One region of the Lacipirellula sp. genome, then DNA from elsewhere that is predicted to be linked to it. Evidence: riboswitches for the same ligand, from Rfam matches in the RefSeq annotation. Region 1 holds a riboswitch; each other region holds the start of a gene.
What was found. Region 1 has a riboswitch for cobalamin ahead of ACQY7R_RS09410 (PEP-CTERM sorting domain-containing protein). Riboswitches for the same ligand answer to the same signal wherever they lie in the genome.
Positions count from the first base shown of each region.

Region 1 (5,386 bases):
CACGAGCCTCGACCAGTCGCAACGGGCCGAAGCGATCACCGCCGACAAGCCGCCCGCCGACTATCGCGGCCCCGGACAGCCGGAACCACCCCGCTCCGCCCCCGAGGGGATTCCCGCCAAGCAACTGACCGATCTCCAAAAAGAGACGCTCCGCTCGCTGCTCGCCGCCTTCTGCAACAACCAGGCGCCCGAACTTGCCGCCGCCCGTCTCGCCGAGATCGACGCCTCGGGCTTCGATCGCGTCCACTTCGCTTGGCAAGGCGCCGAAAAACCGGGCGTCGGCCACGCCTACCGCATCCAGGGCCCGACGTTCCTGCTCGAACTGGTGAACATCCAATCCGACCCCGCCGGCAATCCTGCGAACCACATCCACTCGGTGTGGCGGAGCCTCAATCACGACTTCGGCGTGGCTGACTAGCTATTCGCTGATCAGCGTTTGGCAGCTGTTCGTCTCGCCGAATCATTCTCCCAGCTCACGATGCTCATCGTAGGCTAGTTCAAGTCGCGCAATCCGGCCTTCTGCGCCGGCCGTTCGCTCGCATGCTGCCCGTTGGAGTAGGTTGGATCGATCGCCGTTGTCGCTGAGAACGGCACATCCTCCTCTCTTCCGTTCGGAGCCGTAGTCATGAACGGTCGCCGTCGTGAATTCCTCGCTGACGTTGGTCGCGGGATGTTGGTTGCTAGCCTGGGGGCGACCGCCTCGTTGGAGTTGGGCATCGTCGGCGGTTTCGCCGACGAACCGACGAAGCGCCTCACCTTCGGGAAGCTCGAGCCTCTCGTCGCGCTGATGCAAGAAACGCCGCCGGATCGGCTGATGCCCTTGCTCGCCGAGCGTCTTGCCGCGGGCGCTGAGCTTAAGACGTTGGTCTGCGCAGGCGCGCTCGCGAACGCGCGTGCCTTCGGCGGCCAAGATTACACCGGGTTCCACACGTTTATGGCGCTGGCTCCGGCGCTGCAGATTGCCGACGAGCTTCCGATCGACCGACGCCCGTTGCCGGTGATGAAGGTCCTGTACCGCAACAGCAGCCGCATTCAAGATCAAGCTGCCGATCACCACGATGTCCTTCAACCGGTAGATGTCGCATCCGGCGCCGCGCCAGGTGCCGATGAACTGCGCGCTTCCATCCGTGCGATTGATTGGAACCTCGCCGAAAATCAATTCGCGCGGCTTTCCAACGATTCGGTCGCCGATGCTTTCAATCAGCTTCAAGTCGCGGTCCAAGACGAACCCGACGTTCATCGAGTGGTTCTGTCCTGGCGGGCCTGGGTGATGCTCGGTCTGGCGGGGCCGGAGTACGCTCAAACATTGCTGCGGCAGTCGGTTCGATACTGCCTAGATACCGAACAGCGGATGCGTGACAAGAACTACCCGCACTCCGGCGTTCGTGAATTGCTGCCTCGCCTGCTCGACGAGCACCGCCTCCTCGCCAAGCCGCTCGGCAATCGTCCGGTCGACGACCAATGGGTCGAGCGGCTAGCCCGCGAGATTTTCGCCGGTACGCAGGAACAAGCGGCGACCGCCGTTGCTGCGGCGATTGCCGAAGGCATCGATCCCGAGGCGATCGGCCAAGCGCTTTCGCTCGCTGCGAATATGCTCGTCCTACACGACCCAGGCCGCCGCCCTGAGCAGACCGCGGCGGGCAAGCCGGCGGGCTGTGTCCATGGCGATTCCCCCGGCGTGCACGCCTCCGACGCCGCCAACGCGTGGCGCAACATTGCCCGCGTCGCCAACCCTCGGAACCGGGTGGCCAGTTATATCGTGGGGGCGTACCACACCGGCGGTCAGATGCGCTACGTTTCCAAAGATCACTTCCCGTATGCGGAAAAGCTTGAGGAATTGGACGACGTAACCAACGGCGTCGCCCTCCTCGCGGAAACCGAGCGCGCGATCCAAGCCAACGACCAAGCCCTCGCCTGCGCGCTGGTCGATCGCTACAGCCAACTCGAACTGCCCGCGGCGCCCATCTTCGATCTGATGCGCAAGTACGCCGTCAGCGAGGATGGCGCCCTCCACGCCGAAAAATACTTCCGCACCGTCACCGAAGAATACGCCGCCACCCGCCCCGCATTCCGTGCGCGGCAGTTAGTGGCGCTGGCCCGCGTCACCGCGAGCGAGTACGGCTATCCTGCGCCCGGCTATCAGCAGGCGTGCGAGTTGCTGCGTATCAGTTGATGCGGCCGCGCAGACTCAGAGTGCATCCCCTTAGCGCTCTTGGCGGTTCTATTCAATGCGGCAAACCTATCCGTTTGCATCGCCGCTCCCCGCCAGTTATCTTGTTCCACTGCTCTCGGGCGGCGAAAGCCCGTGGCGACTCCCGAGTCGCCGCGAAGGGAAGTCGGTGAGAATCCGACGCGGACGCGCCGCTGTGATGGACGTTTGATCGACCGATCTGATGCCACTGTTTCGAGTTCGCTCGAAATGGGAAGGCGATCGGCCGAGATGTCTGAAGCCAGAAGACCGGCCTGGGAGCGAACGTTCGACGCTATGCGTCGGGCGCCCGTTTTCCGTCTTCGCGTTTAGGACGGGCCGGACCTGGCTTCTTGCGCCTCATTTTCGCTGAACCGCTGCGTGGCGGTCGGCGTCGAGGGCGTTTTGCCAGTTCTTGCCCTTCTGGCTGTTCGTCGTGAGCGAACTTCCCGCGCAGACTCCTGCCCACCTCGGCCTCGCGATTAGGCCATGCGGCGATCACAGCCGCAGCTGGAATTCAGCTAATGACGAGACTTTTACGGTTCCGTGCGGCGCTCGCGTGCGCCCTCATGCTCGCGGCGAGCTACGCCCCTTCACATGCTCAAGCCGTCGGCATCGACGCCTACCAGCCGACTCGCAACTTTACCCTCCCCGCCGGCGGCGACAGTTCGGGCGGCAACGTCCTGTTCGACGCCATCCCCGACGGTCGGCTCCTGCTGCTCAATGGTGTGAACGTTTCCGTCGAGACGGCCCCCAAGAGCGGCGCCTTCAATTCGCTCGGCGACATCCCCGGCTTTTCGTTGATGTCCTGGGGCCCCGGATTCCTCGCCGTCTCGCCTGACGGCACCCGCGCCGCTGCTGGCAGCAACGCGGGCGGCACAATCGCCGTCTTCGAAACCGCCAATCCCGCGAGCGTCACCATTTTCAACGGCGACGACTTCGCCGGCGATTGGATCGACAACCGCTACCTCGCCATCGCCAATGGCATGTCGGGCCCGCGGGTCGAGATCCTCGATACGCAAACTGCCACGATGACTCCGGTGATCACCAACATCGGCGGCGCCTCTGCCGGCGTCGCGATCGATGCGGCCGGCAACCTCTACACCGGCAACGGCTACGGTTACAACACGGGCGGCAGCTCGACCGGGTGGATCAAGGCCTTCGCCGCCGCCGATTGGCAAAACGCCCTCGCCACGAACACCCCGCTCAACTTCGAAGCCACCGGCACGCCGGTCGCCGATTTGCTCTCGGCCTACCCTTTCGGCTTCGACGGTTCGGGCAACATGTTCGTTGGCGGCGCCGACTTCTTCGGCGGCTCGAATGACAAAGGCTACGCCGCGCTGATCAGCGCGGACGCCATCGCCGACGCATTGGCCAATCCACAAGCCGCGCCGCCGATCAACGGGAACTCGCCGGCGAGCGTGCTGCGCAAGATCGCCAGCCCGCAAGACACGATCGACTCGCTCCAACCGCCAACGTGGAATTACAACGCCGGCACTGGCGAGTTACTCCTCGGCTATTACCAAAACGGTGCGGTGACCGCCTACGCCGCCGTGCCGGAGCCCGCGACGCTGCTGCTGATGGCGGCGGGCGCTGGCGCCGTCGGTTTGCTGATGCGTCGCCGGTCGCGCTGCTTGGCGATCGCCCTGTTGGTGCTGACGGCTGCCCCGACGGCGGTCGAGGCCTCGCCTTACGACGCGTTCAATTTCAGCGACGTCGATTATTGGGTCGGCACAGGCAGCAACCGCGCGGCGCTGGTCGTCGACTTTTATTACCCCGCGGGCAATGCGAGCTATGTGTGGGGCTACCAATGGGATGGCACGGCGACGGGCGAGCAAATGTTCCGCGCGATCGCCGGCACGACCCTCGTGCGTGAACGCGACGGCGGGCCTGAGTTGGGAACTTTTTCTGGGAGCGACAATCGTCTCTACCTGCGGGCGAGTTCCTTCGGCGGCGGCCTCGGCAACTCGATCTTCGGCATCGGCTACGACGCCGACGGCGACGGCAGTTCGTTCGTTTCGAGTTTCGAGGGCGTCGAGACGGGCGCCGCGACCGATAGCGACGACTACTACCGCGAAGGTTGGTTCACCGGTTACTGGAGCTACTGGATCTCTGACCCCGCCGCGCCGGCGTGGGGCTACTCGGGCCTTGGCTTCTCGAGTCGCGAGCTGACCGATGGCTCGTGGGATGGCTGGAGCTACGTCGATTTCATGACCGGCGATAGCGGAACGCCGGCCGTGCCGACGCCCGCGCAAGTCCCCGAGCCCGCCGCGTTTGCACTCGCCGCCTCTGCCGCCTTGGCGATGTTCACCATCCGCCGTCGCCAACGGTGAGGCGCCATTGAGCGGCATTCAGCGACTGACAACGGACGACTGACCACGGACAAAACCAATCAAGGAAGTCCCATGCATGTTTCCACGACCCCGTCCTGCCGGCGCATGTCGGCAGGGCGGTTCTTCCTAGCCCTGAGCTTGGCCGCCTCGCTTGCTTCGACCGCGGCCGCCCAAAGTCCCTACGCCACAACGCTCGTCGCCCACAATGGCGCCTTCGGCGGCGCGGCCCTCTACAACGATTCACTCGCCGTCCTCGGCGAACCAACCCGCGTTGCCAACAACAACGACCCCGTCATTGGCACGGCGCCTTATCACATCAAAATCGTCGAGCCCGCGTACAACCGCGATCTCAACGGCAACAAAATCATCACCACGCTCAGCCGGCGGTCGAACGGCGGCGGCTACGACTACGGTTTTATTACCGTCAAATTCGATCAGCCGATCGTCGATGATCCGGTCAACCCGTACGGCATCGATCTGAACGTTTTTGGCAATTCGTTTTACATCGGTAACGGCTTCGTCAGCGATTCCAGCGACATGCGGGCGTACAACCTCGTCGGCGGCCTGTTCGCCGAGCCGGTCGTGATCTCGGTGAGCCCTGACAACGTCAATTGGTACACCTACGCGAACGGGCCGTACGGCGACACCGCCTTCCCGACGCAGGGAACGCAGTGGAGCGGCGCGCAGTACGACGCCATCGGCAACGGCTGGACCTCGACGCCGACCGATTTCACGAAGCCGGTGAACCCGACGCTCGATGCGGTGCTCGGCATCCAGGGGCAGCAAATTTCAGCGGCCAACGCGATCGGCATGTACCTCAACTCCGGCGGCGGCACGGGAATCGACCTTGCCCCTTCTGGGTTCT
Region 1 is NZ_CBDIIC010000002.1:470,513-475,898, reverse strand. Features, by position in the region: gene ACQY7R_RS09425 (DUF3500 domain-containing protein) at 1-418, shown strand, start outside; gene ACQY7R_RS09420 (hypothetical protein) at 493-627, opposite strand; gene ACQY7R_RS09415 (hypothetical protein) at 626-2,173, shown strand; cobalamin riboswitch at 2,274-2,481, shown strand; gene ACQY7R_RS09410 (PEP-CTERM sorting domain-containing protein) at 2,713-4,521, shown strand; gene ACQY7R_RS09405 (hypothetical protein) at 4,594-5,386, shown strand, end outside.

Region 2 (5,386 bases), 2.2 Mb from region 1:
CAAGATCTCACGTTCGGTTTGAACTGGTACCTTAATCGGTTCACGCGGTTCGAGTTCAACTACATCCATAACTTCCTCGACCGTCCGGTGGGGAACGACACCGAGTCTGACATCTTCGGCACGCGGGCTCAGTTCGACTTCTAACCCTAGCCCCGGGCTCCGCCCGGGGGTCGCGTCCCATACCACTGGATGATCGTCCCTACGGCGAACCTACCCCCGGGCGGAGCCCGGGCTAAAAAGACTACTAACCACGAAGGACACGAAGCTAATAGTTTTGATAAAGTCGTTAGACGCGGGTGGATGCTCACGCTGCATTCATCTGCGTCTATCGGCGTTCATTGGCGGTTCCATTTTTTTCGATCAACGGTGGCTGAAAACCATGGCTGAAGCTGACGACCCGCGGATTTACTTTGCCGCTGAGCGGACGTTGCTCGCGTGGGTTCGCACGGGGCTGACGCTCGTCGGCATGGGGTTCGTCGTCGCACGGTTCGGGTTATTTCTGCGGATCGTTCGCAACGCCCCCGACGCGCCGACGCATGCTGGGTCGACGTGGATTGGCGTCGGGCTGGTGATGCTCGGCTCGCTTGCGATCGGTGTTGCGGCATGGCAGCATGCGAAGTTCTGGCAGGCCCTCGCCAAGTCGCAACAGACGCAGCCCGGCGTGATGCGATGGTCGGTGATGTTTGCGTTGCTGATCTCGCTCATCGGTTTGGCCCTTGGCGGTTATCTGGTGGTCAGTGCGAACAACGCCGAAACGGGCCGGGCCGCGCAAACAACGTCCTCCTGAAGCCCACCCCAGTCATCCTGAGCGCAACGAAGAATCTGGAGTGCCGAGCGAGCCCCCAGATTCCTCGCCCCGCTCGGAATGACAGTGAAGCCGTAAACTACTCCCTCCGCAGCACTTACAGGCCCTCCTTACGCCGGCTAATTGGGCGCGTTAGACTCGATCTCTTAAGAGTTTGGTTCACCATGCGTTGGTGGTCGGCTGGGCACGTGTCGCTCGGCCGACGCAACAGGGAACTCCGGTGCGATTCCGGGACGGCCCCGCCGCTGTGACCAGGCGCGATTCGACGAACGCATCTTCAGCCATTGCCGCTGGACTTGTCGCTTAAGCGACAAGTCCGAACCCTGAGAGGGCTTCAAGCCTCGCCCAGGTTCACACGCGGCGAGAAGGCGAGTTTCGTCGAGCCTGGGAGTCAGAAGACCTACCACTGCATGCAGCAATGCGATTCGCTCCTGCGAGGGACGGGCGGATGGCGAGATAGTTTCGTCGTTGCCGCCGATTGTCTGGGCGATCTTCGTTTGCACCCCAGCAGGGTCGGCGAGTAATCGAGCCACGGCTCGCCCGCGACGAGACGGACGCAAGTGCTCATGCCCTGCCCGCCAGCCACCCGCCGCGAGTCGACCGCGCCGTTGCGCGGCTTCACGCTGGTGGAACTGCTGGTGGTGATCGCGATCATCGGCGTGCTCGTCGCGCTGCTGCTGCCGGCGGTGCAAGCAGCCCGTGAAGCGTCGCGGCGAAGTCGCTGTGCGAATAACCTCAAGCAGCAGGGGCTCGCGGCGATCGACTACGAGGGTCAGCGCCGCACGTTGCCGGCCGGCTGCATCGGTTGCTTGCCGCCGCAGGAAGGGGTGCAACTCTTCCTGTCGTGGAACTCGCAACTGCTGCCGTGGCTCGAACAAGCGGCGCTGCACGCCCGGCTCGACTTCACCAAGCCGTCGGACGAGACGCCCAACCTCCCCGCCGCGGCGCAGCAAGTCGACGTGTTCCTCTGCCCGAGCACGCTGCAACCCGAAACGGCGAGCGAATCGAATCTCTGGCGGGGCGCGGCGTTCACCGATTACGGCGGCATCTACGGCGTTGAAGGCGCCGGCCGCGATGCGCCGCTCAGCATCGATCCGAGCGAGTGGTTTGCCGGCCAAGTATTGGAGCCTGGATCGCTCGGCGTGTTCGTCTACGACGAGCCGGTCGCTTATCGGGACGTCGTCGACGGCCTCTCGCAAACGGTCGCCATCGCCGAGTCGCTGCTTCGCCGCCGCGTCGAGTGCGAGTGGATTAACGGCCAAAACGTGTTTGCTCAGGAGCAGGCGACGCCGATTAACTCGACCGAAGGACTCGAAAACGAGATTGGCTCGCCCCACGCCGCTGGTGCGCAGGCCGTCTTCTGCGACGGGCACGTCGCCTTCTTGAGCGAGCAGCTCGACCAACGCGTGTTGAACGCCATGCTGACCCGCGCGGGTGAGGAGGCGGCTCATGCTCCGTAGTGGTCGGCGACAGTTCATCGTAGCGCTCGCATGGTGGTCGCTCTGTTCAGCGATGTTGATTGGCGTCGGCACGCAGCCGGCGGCCGCGGGACCGGTCGCGTCGTTCGACGACGTCGAGTTCTGGGTCGGCACAGGAAGCAACCGCGCCGTCGTGGCGATCGAGTGGCTCACCGGGACGACCGAGCGGACGACGCTCGCGTGGGGGTTTCGTTGGGATGGAGCAGCGACGGGGCAAACGCTGCTCAATGCCGTGGTGACGGCCGATCCGCGGCTCTTCGCGAAGTCGGGCGGCTTCGGCGGCGGGTTGGGCTCGTCGCTCTACGGTCTCGGCTATGACGACGGCGACGGCGCGTTCGCGCTCGACGACGGCACGACGTTCAATGAAGCGGGGATCGCGCAAGTGAGCGGCCCGGCCGATCTCGCGAAAGCCGTCGACCCCGCCGACTACTACAACGAAGGCTGGTTCCGCGGGTTTTGGAACTATGGCTACTCGCACAACAATCCGTTCGCGGGCGGCTCGTGGACGGCCTCGCAGGTCGGCATGAGCAGCCGCGCGCTGCAAGATGGCGACTGGGAAAGCTGGGCCTATCATCCCGCGGTGAACCAGGCGGGCTTCCAGCAGTTTGCCGACAACCCGTTCGCCGCCCCCGCGCCGCCGATCGTCGGCAGCGCCGACTTCAATGGCGACGGCGTCGTCGATAGCGCCGACTTCCTCGCGTGGCAACGAGGCTACGGCATTGCTGCGGGCGCTGAGCCGAATCAGGGCGATGCCAACGGCGACGGCGCGGTCGACGCCGCCGACCTGCAGTGGTGGCGCGATGCCTTTGGCCAAACGACCGCGGCGCCCGCTATGAGTAGCGCCGCAGCAGTCCCAGAGCCAACGGCGCTGGGGCTCGCACTCGCGGCGCTCGTAGCAACGGCGGTTTGCCAACGGATCAATCGAACTCATGGAACCCTCGCATGGAAGCACCCGACACGATGACCGCGCCGCCCGCGGCAGCAGCGAGTTCCTCGCCGCTCGTGGCGGGGCGTGATTTTTATTTTGAGCGGGGCCGATTCGTCCTCACCGCGGAGTATTTGCTCCGCCGCGGAACGTGCTGCGGCAACGGTTGCCGACACTGCCCGTATCGCAAAGCATCCAAGCGACTGTCAAAGCCACCGGCTCCGCCGGTGGACGTAGCGAACACGGAGCCAACCAGTACTTCGTCCACCGGCAGAGCCGGGGGCTTTTAAGACCACACCACTGAACTTTCACCAAGGAGAGATCTCATGAAGTTGAACCTGAAGTTGACCGCCGCCGCGCTCGGCCTGCTCGCGGCTTGCCCTGCAGCGCCCGCTTTCGCCGCGGATCCGTGGGCCGACAAAATGGTCGAGTACATCCAAGGAACCGGCGTCGGCAACGACTTCGTCACCGGCAATCCGATCAACAACCCGCAGACCGCCCTCGGCGAGCCGACCCGCTTCGCCAGCGATCCGGCGAACTTCGGCGGCCCGACGACTCCCTTCTCCTCCGCTTACCGCGACCACGAAATCGTCTCGATCGGCATCGGCGGTTCGCTGACGTTGCAGTTCGACGAGCCGGTGCAAAACCATCCTCTCAACCCGTACGGCATCGATCTGCTGATCTTCGGCAACTCGTTTTACGAACTCGTCTTTGGCCCGAACACCGCGACCGGCAGCGCCTCGATCGGCGGCGGGCAGATCGAAGTGAGCGCCGATGGCGTCGACTTCCGCTCCGTCTCCGGCGTTGCCGACGGGTTGTTCCCGACGGTTGGTTACCTCGACGTCACCGAAGCGTTCCCCTCGCAACATGGCCAAGTCCTCAGCGATTTCACGAAGCCGGTGAATCCTGCGGCGCTTAGCAACGTCGCCGGCATGACGACCGCTCAAATCATTGCGGCGTACGACGGTTCAGGCGGCGGCGTTGGCGTCGACATTGCTTCGACCGGTCTCGCGAGCATTTCTTACGTGCGGATCACGAACCCACTCACCGCGACGAACACCGTCGAGATCGACGCGATGGCCGACGTCCGCGCGGTGCCGGAGCCAGCGACGCTCGCGCTTGGCGCCCTCGCCGCGTGCGGGTTGTGGAGCGTCCGTCGTCGCCAGCGATAGTCTCAACCGACGATCGCTGGCCACTCTTCCCGCAAGCCGTACGAGAACGCCAACGGCGTTCCATCAACCAGCCCAGGGTTGGTCGCGCAAGCGACCTACCCTGGGTCATTATCGCGCCAACATTCCACAACCCTGTAAGGGTTGAATCGGCCGAGGCCAACTCGATTGATTCAACCCTTACAGGGTTATGGACTTATTGGGACGCCTACCCAGGGTAGATTGCTGCGCAATCAACCCTGGGCTGGATGACGGAACGCTTTCAGCGTTCGCGTCGCTTCCGTGTCGCCTCGTTTTCATGTCGTATCGTATCGCTTGTGACGTCGAATGCGATTTTTGGCGACATTAAGCGACGGCGGTAACTTGTTGCAGCCGGATGATTTACGGCAATGGCTGTCGTCTTTGTGTCGCATTTGCCCCTCACATGGGGGGCGGTTCGGTTTTATGACAGGATCACAGGATTGCGCGGATCGACTGGATCGAACGAGCGGGATCCAGAAGCGGATCGGCGCGCAGCTGCCCTACTGGCCAAACGATCAGTATCTAAAGTTGAGTGGCCGAAAGCAATCAAAAAGCAGCCCGCGAATTGCGAGAATGTTTGCGAATGGCTTGTGGCCAACTTTTTCTCATTCGCGAGGATTCACGTGATTCGCGGGCCCTTCGCCAAACGCTGGCACTGCAGGCGAAACATCGTTGAACCAATTTCTTGGCAAAACCGTATGGGGCGGTACTGTGGGTTGAAGAGACGCACCGGTGACTCGCATCACTGGGTGACAAACTGCCCGCGGGATGGTTCAATCGATGGGGCACCTGGAGTTATCTTTCCGAACCATCTCGCGGGCTTTTTCTGTTGCATCGAGACGCTCAGCACGACTCGCCCGGCCCATCGGCCAGCGTCGCTCACAACGCGCGGGCGTGGAATGCACTCGCGCGTGACGGCGTCCCGCTCGCTCAACCGGCGCGTGACGACGAACTCGCGAATCCGCTCGCGACGGTCGATCCGGCGGGA
Region 2 is NZ_CBDIIC010000002.1:2,677,348-2,682,733, forward strand. Features, by position in the region: gene ACQY7R_RS18300 (OprO/OprP family phosphate-selective porin) at 1-144, shown strand, start outside; gene ACQY7R_RS18305 (YidH family protein) at 380-787, shown strand; cobalamin riboswitch at 959-1,227, shown strand; gene ACQY7R_RS18310 (DUF1559 domain-containing protein) at 1,372-2,265, shown strand; gene ACQY7R_RS18315 (dockerin type I domain-containing protein) at 2,255-3,247, shown strand; gene ACQY7R_RS18320 (DUF5522 domain-containing protein) at 3,244-3,498, shown strand; gene ACQY7R_RS18325 (PEP-CTERM sorting domain-containing protein) at 3,535-4,380, shown strand; gene ACQY7R_RS18330 (class I SAM-dependent methyltransferase) at 5,228-5,386, shown strand, end outside.
Region 2: linked by a shared signal. The riboswitch ahead of ACQY7R_RS18310 (DUF1559 domain-containing protein) and the one ahead of ACQY7R_RS09410 (PEP-CTERM sorting domain-containing protein) in region 1 are both predicted to bind cobalamin.

Region 3 (5,386 bases), 3.4 Mb from region 1:
CGGTCGGCATCCAGTGGTTTGCGCACCCATTGAGGTAGTGCTCCCACGCCCAGCGGTACTTCAGCGGCATCAGCTGGTTGACGTCGACTTCGTTGCAATTGATCAGCCGCTTCGCACGGGCGTCGACGCGGCCAGTGGCGGGAGCAGCGGGGAGAGAGTTCGGGGCATCGGCAGTCAGAAACATATCGAGAATCGCTTTCGCAGATAATTTTTGAAGTATGTAATGGAGCGGAATTGGAAGTCGCCAGTCCGCTTATTGGCAAGCTTCGCAGGTCGGATCGTCGAGGCTGCACGCCGCCGTGGCGACTGGCTCGCTCTCGCGGTGGATCTCGACGTCGCTCGAGGCGCTCCGGTTCTTCATCCACTTCGGCTGCACGCCGAAGCGGTTGACGTCGAGCGTCGACTTCTCCACCTGCGTCGCGGCGAGCGTGCGGAGGTAGTAGGTCGTCTTGAGTCCCAGCTCCCACGCTAGCTGATACATGTCGTGCATCTTGCGGCCGCTCGGTTCGGAGAGATACAGGTTGAGCGACTGCCCCTGATCGATCCACTTCTGCCGACGAGCGGCGCACGCGATCAGCCACTTCGGCGCCACTTCGAACGCCGTGAGAAAGCGCTGCCGCAGTTCGAGCGGAATCCGGCCGATGTTTTGCAGCTGTCCGTCGTGGTACTTCAGCTCGTCGAGCATCGCCCCGTCCCACAGGCCGCGCCGCTTCAACTCCGCCACCAACGGCTCGCTCACTTGCGTGAACTCGCCCGAGAGATTGCTCTTCGCGTAGAGATGCTTGTACGCCGGCTCGATCGATTGCGAGACGCCGATGATCGTCGAGATCGTCGCCGTCGGCGCGATCGCCAGCACGTTGCTGTTGCGCATCCCGTGGGCGGCGATCGATGCGCGGACCGGCGACCAATCGAGCCACCCCGTGCGGTCGATCGGAATCGGCACGTCCCGCGCTTCTTCGAGGAGTTGCAGCGTATCGATCGGCAGCAGTCCTCGCTCCCACTTCGAACCGGGGTAGCTCTGGTAAGCGCCCCGCTCGGCCGCCAGTTGCGATGACGCCAGTAGCGCGTAGTACGAGATCGCCTCCATGCTCCGATCGGCGAACGCCACCGCCTCGTCACTTGCGTAGCTCAGCCCGAGTGCGTAGAGGGCGTCTTGAAAACCCATCAGCCCTAGCCCCACCGGCCGATGCCGCTGGTTCGAGTTGGCCGCCTCGGGCGTCGGGTAGAAGTTGACGTCGATCACGTTGTCGAGCATCCGCACCGCGACCGTCACCGTCGCTTCGAGCTTCGCCATATCGAGCGCCCCGTCGACGATGTGTGCCGCGAGATTGACCGAGCCAAGATTGCAGACCGCCGTTTCGTCGGCCGAGGTGTTCAGCAAAATCTCCGTGCACAGGTTGCTGCTATGCACCACGCCCTCATGGTCCTGCGGCGAGCGGATGTTCGACGGATCTTTGAACGTGATCCAAGGGTGCCCCGTTTCGAACAGCCGCGTCAGCATCTTTCGCCACAAGTCGGCGGCGGGGACGCGGCGGAACAGCTCGATCTCCCCCTCGTCGGCCATCCGCTCGTACTGCTCGTAGCGAGCTTCGAACTCGCGGCCGTACAGATCGTGCAGGTCGCTCACTTCGTTCGGGCTGAAAAGCGTCCAATCGGCCTTCTGCCGCACGCGCTTCATGAACAGGTCGGGAATCCAGTTCGCCGTGTGCATGTCGTGCGTCCGACGGCGATCGTCGCCGGTGTTCTTCCGCAGTTCGAGAAACTCCTCGACGTCGAGATGCCACGTTTCGAGATAACTGCAGACGGCGCCTTTTCGTTTACCGCCTTGGTTCACGGCCACCGCGGCGTCGTTCACTACTTTGAGGAACGGAATCACCCCCTGGCTGCGGCCGTTCGTCCCGCGAATGTGGGAGTTGGTGGCGCGAATGTTCGTCCAATCGTTCCCCAGCCCGCCGGCCCATTTTGATAGCAGCGCGTTGTCCGACACCACCTTGAAGATGTGGCCGAGGTCGTCGCTCACGGTGCTGAGGTAGCACGAGCTAAGCTGCGGATGCGGCGTGCCGGCGTTGAACAGCGTCGGCGTCGCGGAAGTAAAGCGGAAGGTCGACAGAATCTCGTAGAACTCGATCGCCCGCTCTTCGCGGGCCGCTTCCCGCAGCGCCACGCCCATCGCCACCCGCATCCAAAAGTATTGCGGCGTCTCGATCCGCCGGCCGTTCACGTGCAGCAGGTAGCGGTCGTAGATCGCCTGCAAGCCGAGGTAATGGAACTGTGCATCCCGCTCCGGTTTCATCGCCGCGGCGAGTTTTTCTAGGTCGAACTCACGCAACTCCGCCGACAGTCGGCCCGCACGAATGCCGTCGATGATGTAGTGCTCGAACTGATGCTGATGGAGTCGATCGAGCGACCGCGCATCGGGCGTTTCGCCGAGCGCTTCCTGGTAGATAACGTTGCGCATCAGCCGCGAGGTGACGACGTCATACGCCGGATCGCGTTCAATCCGCGAACGGGCGGCCAGAATCTGCGCGCGGTAGATCTCGTTGATCGAGATCCCGTCGAAGACCGACCGCAGCACTTCGTCGACCAACTCCTCGACGTCGACAACTTCTTCGAACCCCGTCGCTGCCTCGGCGAGCCGCTTGCGAATCCGTCGCGCATCGAACGGCACGCGACTGCCGTCGGCGAGCGTCACCTGCACGGTTGGCGGCGCCGTGACGAGCGCTTCGCCGCGAATCGCCCGCATTTTGGCGTGTTCGGCGCGATAGATGATGTACCGCCGCGCGACGCGGTAATGGCCGCGGGCCATCAGCTCCATCTCGACGATGTCTTGGATACGCTCGACGCTCACCCCTTCGCCCTGATTCGCCAGCGGCGAGACGTCGTCCGACACCGACTGCAGCACGCCTGCCACGTCGGCGGCCACGTCGTCATCGAGCGGCGCACTGGCGGCGATGTTCAGTTCCGCGCGAAACGCATTGGCGATCGCGCCGCGGATGCGGTCGAGTTCAAACGGAACGTGACGGCCGTCGCGTTTGCGGACGATCCATTCGTGGGGGGCGCACAGCATGAGAGTGACTCCTCTCCCTATCGACCCGATAGGGGACAGCGGGTTTCCCGGAACCAAACCGGTGAACGCCGATCGAGGAATCGTGCGAGAGTGCAGTCGCGAGAGAGCCAGCGCTCGTCAACGAGCGGAAGCCAGCGAGTAATGACTGCGCGCAGCAGAATAACAACATCCTCGACCGTCCTTTCCCGAGAAGGTTCGGTAGACAAGCGGCTCAGTCCGATGACGTCCGGTCATCGCAATCCTGTAATTCTGAACCGCTCAGTCGCTGGCAGGTCTTCGGACTCGCGGACTGGCCGGCGGGCCTCGAAAGGACCTCCGGCGCCTAGTAGCCGTCGCTTCCCAGCCCTTGCGAGCCAGTGCTTATTGACGGCGTTCGTTTCCGCTTACCGCTGCGGGGCAGCCCTGGATTTGCACCAGGTTCCCTCTTGTCGCGACCACAATCGCTTGTGGTCGACCAGCAACGGGCGTCAACATACTGCGGTTCGAGGGCGATGTCCAGCGTCCGAGGGGAGAAGTTTTTTGTGCGCGATTTCGGGCTCAGTGAGCAAGGTGGAAGCAGAGTGGCGAGTCACGAAGAGCAGTTGCATTCAGGCCTGTAAGGCCGCGCTGTGATAGCCCAGGGCGTAGCCCTGGGAACATTGCGAACCACCATCGGTAGCCCTGTAAGGGCGCGCGAAGGTTAGCGCGCCCTTACAGGGCTTCGTTGTTGACGGCGGCGTTTTACCCAGGGCTGCGCCCTGGGCTTTCATAGCGCGGCCCGTTGGGCCTGAAGGCGATGCGTTCAGTGTGAGGCCTGCACTCATCGTGCTACTTCTTCGCGGCGTTCAACTTCACCGCTGCGCGGATGAGCGCCTTGAACGCGGTCGCCTTCACTTTGTCCCCTTCAAAAAAATCGATCGCCCGCCGCGCGTTGCCGTCGAGGCTCGAGTTAAAGAGCCCGCTCGGATCGGGGAGCGACGCTCCCTTGGCGAACGTCACCTTCACTTTGTCCTTGTATGTCTCGCCCGTGCAGAGGATGCCGCCTTGCGACCACGTCGGCACGCCCGCGGGATTCGACGGCTTCCGCCACTTCACTTCTTCGACCGCATCGGGAGCGGCCTGCTCGATGAGCTCGCGGATGCGCTCAAGCGTTTCTGTTCGCCAATCATCGAGATTCTCGGACGCTTTGCTCGCCATATGATTTCCTCGTGGATCTGACTACATCCGTTCCAGCGGCAACTTGCTCGCCTGCTTCACCCACTTAGCAAACTGCGCTTCGTTGAACTCATCATCCTCGCGGATATCGAGATACCGCACCTCCTTCTGCTTCGACTCGCCCGGCGGCAGCGGTCGCAGCGAGGAGCCTTTGAAGAACGCGACTTTCACGTACTTCGCAAAGCAGTGGAAGCTGAGGAACCACCCTTCCCCTTCGCGGCCGTAGAACGGCGAGTTCCACTTCACCGCCTTCGTCACGTCGGGCAGCGTCCGCGTGATGATCGCATCGAGTCGTTCGCCGAGCTCGCGCTTCCACTCCGGCATCGCCGCGATGTAGGCTTGCACTGGCTCGTCGCCGTAGCCCTTGGCGATTTGCGGATTGCCGCCGGCGAGGAGTTTTGGTTGCGCAGCGGCGGGCTTCGCGGCAGTTTTTTTCGGTGCTAGCTTCTTCGGTGTCTTCTTGGCCATGGCGTTTGTTTTTGTGTCGAGGGAATCTCGGCGCTGCACCAATCGTCGTGCGGCGATGGAGCGGTACAATGCGATTTTACCGGATTCTGCATCGCCGCTGAAGCAACCATGAACGCCGCCACTTACGCTCCCGGCCCGAGTCCCGACACCGTCCGCGCCCCTGATGGAACCTTGTTGACGGCCCCCGCCGATTGGTCGCTGCTGCCGCCGGGCGATGCGGCGCTCACTCGCCGCGTGAAGGCGGCTGGGGAGCATTGGGTCGTTGCGGAGAAGCGCGGCCGCAAGGTTTTCTCGCGCGGGGTGTGGGCGCCGGCGGCGACGATTGCTCGCATTCAAGCCGATCTTGAGGCGGAGCGTTCGACCGCGAGCTTTGCGAAGCGGAAGGTTGCCGATGCCGAGCGACGGGAGAAAGTTCAGGCGGAGTACGTCGACGATTTTCATGGCGCCGTGGTCTCCTTCCTCGCGTTTCACGTCGCTCATGCACCGCTTGCGCAGCGGTTCGCCGCCGCGGTGACGAACCACGCGACGCCCGTCGGCAGCGGCACGGTGGCGAGAACCAAACGGATTCCTGTTGAGCAACGGGCCGAGGCGGCGGTGATTGCTTGGATGCGTCATCAAACGACCGCCTATGACTCGATGAAAATTCCGCGCGAGAAA
Region 3 is NZ_CBDIIC010000002.1:3,864,036-3,869,421, forward strand. Features, by position in the region: gene ACQY7R_RS23100 (ribonucleotide-diphosphate reductase subunit beta) at 1-184, opposite strand, end outside; gene ACQY7R_RS23105 (ribonucleoside-diphosphate reductase subunit alpha) at 254-3,067, opposite strand; cobalamin riboswitch at 3,318-3,541, opposite strand; gene ACQY7R_RS23110 (DUF1801 domain-containing protein) at 3,875-4,243, opposite strand; gene ACQY7R_RS23115 (DUF1801 domain-containing protein) at 4,265-4,729, opposite strand; gene ACQY7R_RS23120 (DUF2293 domain-containing protein) at 4,838-5,386, shown strand, end outside.
Region 3: linked by a shared signal. The riboswitch ahead of ACQY7R_RS23105 (ribonucleoside-diphosphate reductase subunit alpha) and the one ahead of ACQY7R_RS09410 (PEP-CTERM sorting domain-containing protein) in region 1 are both predicted to bind cobalamin.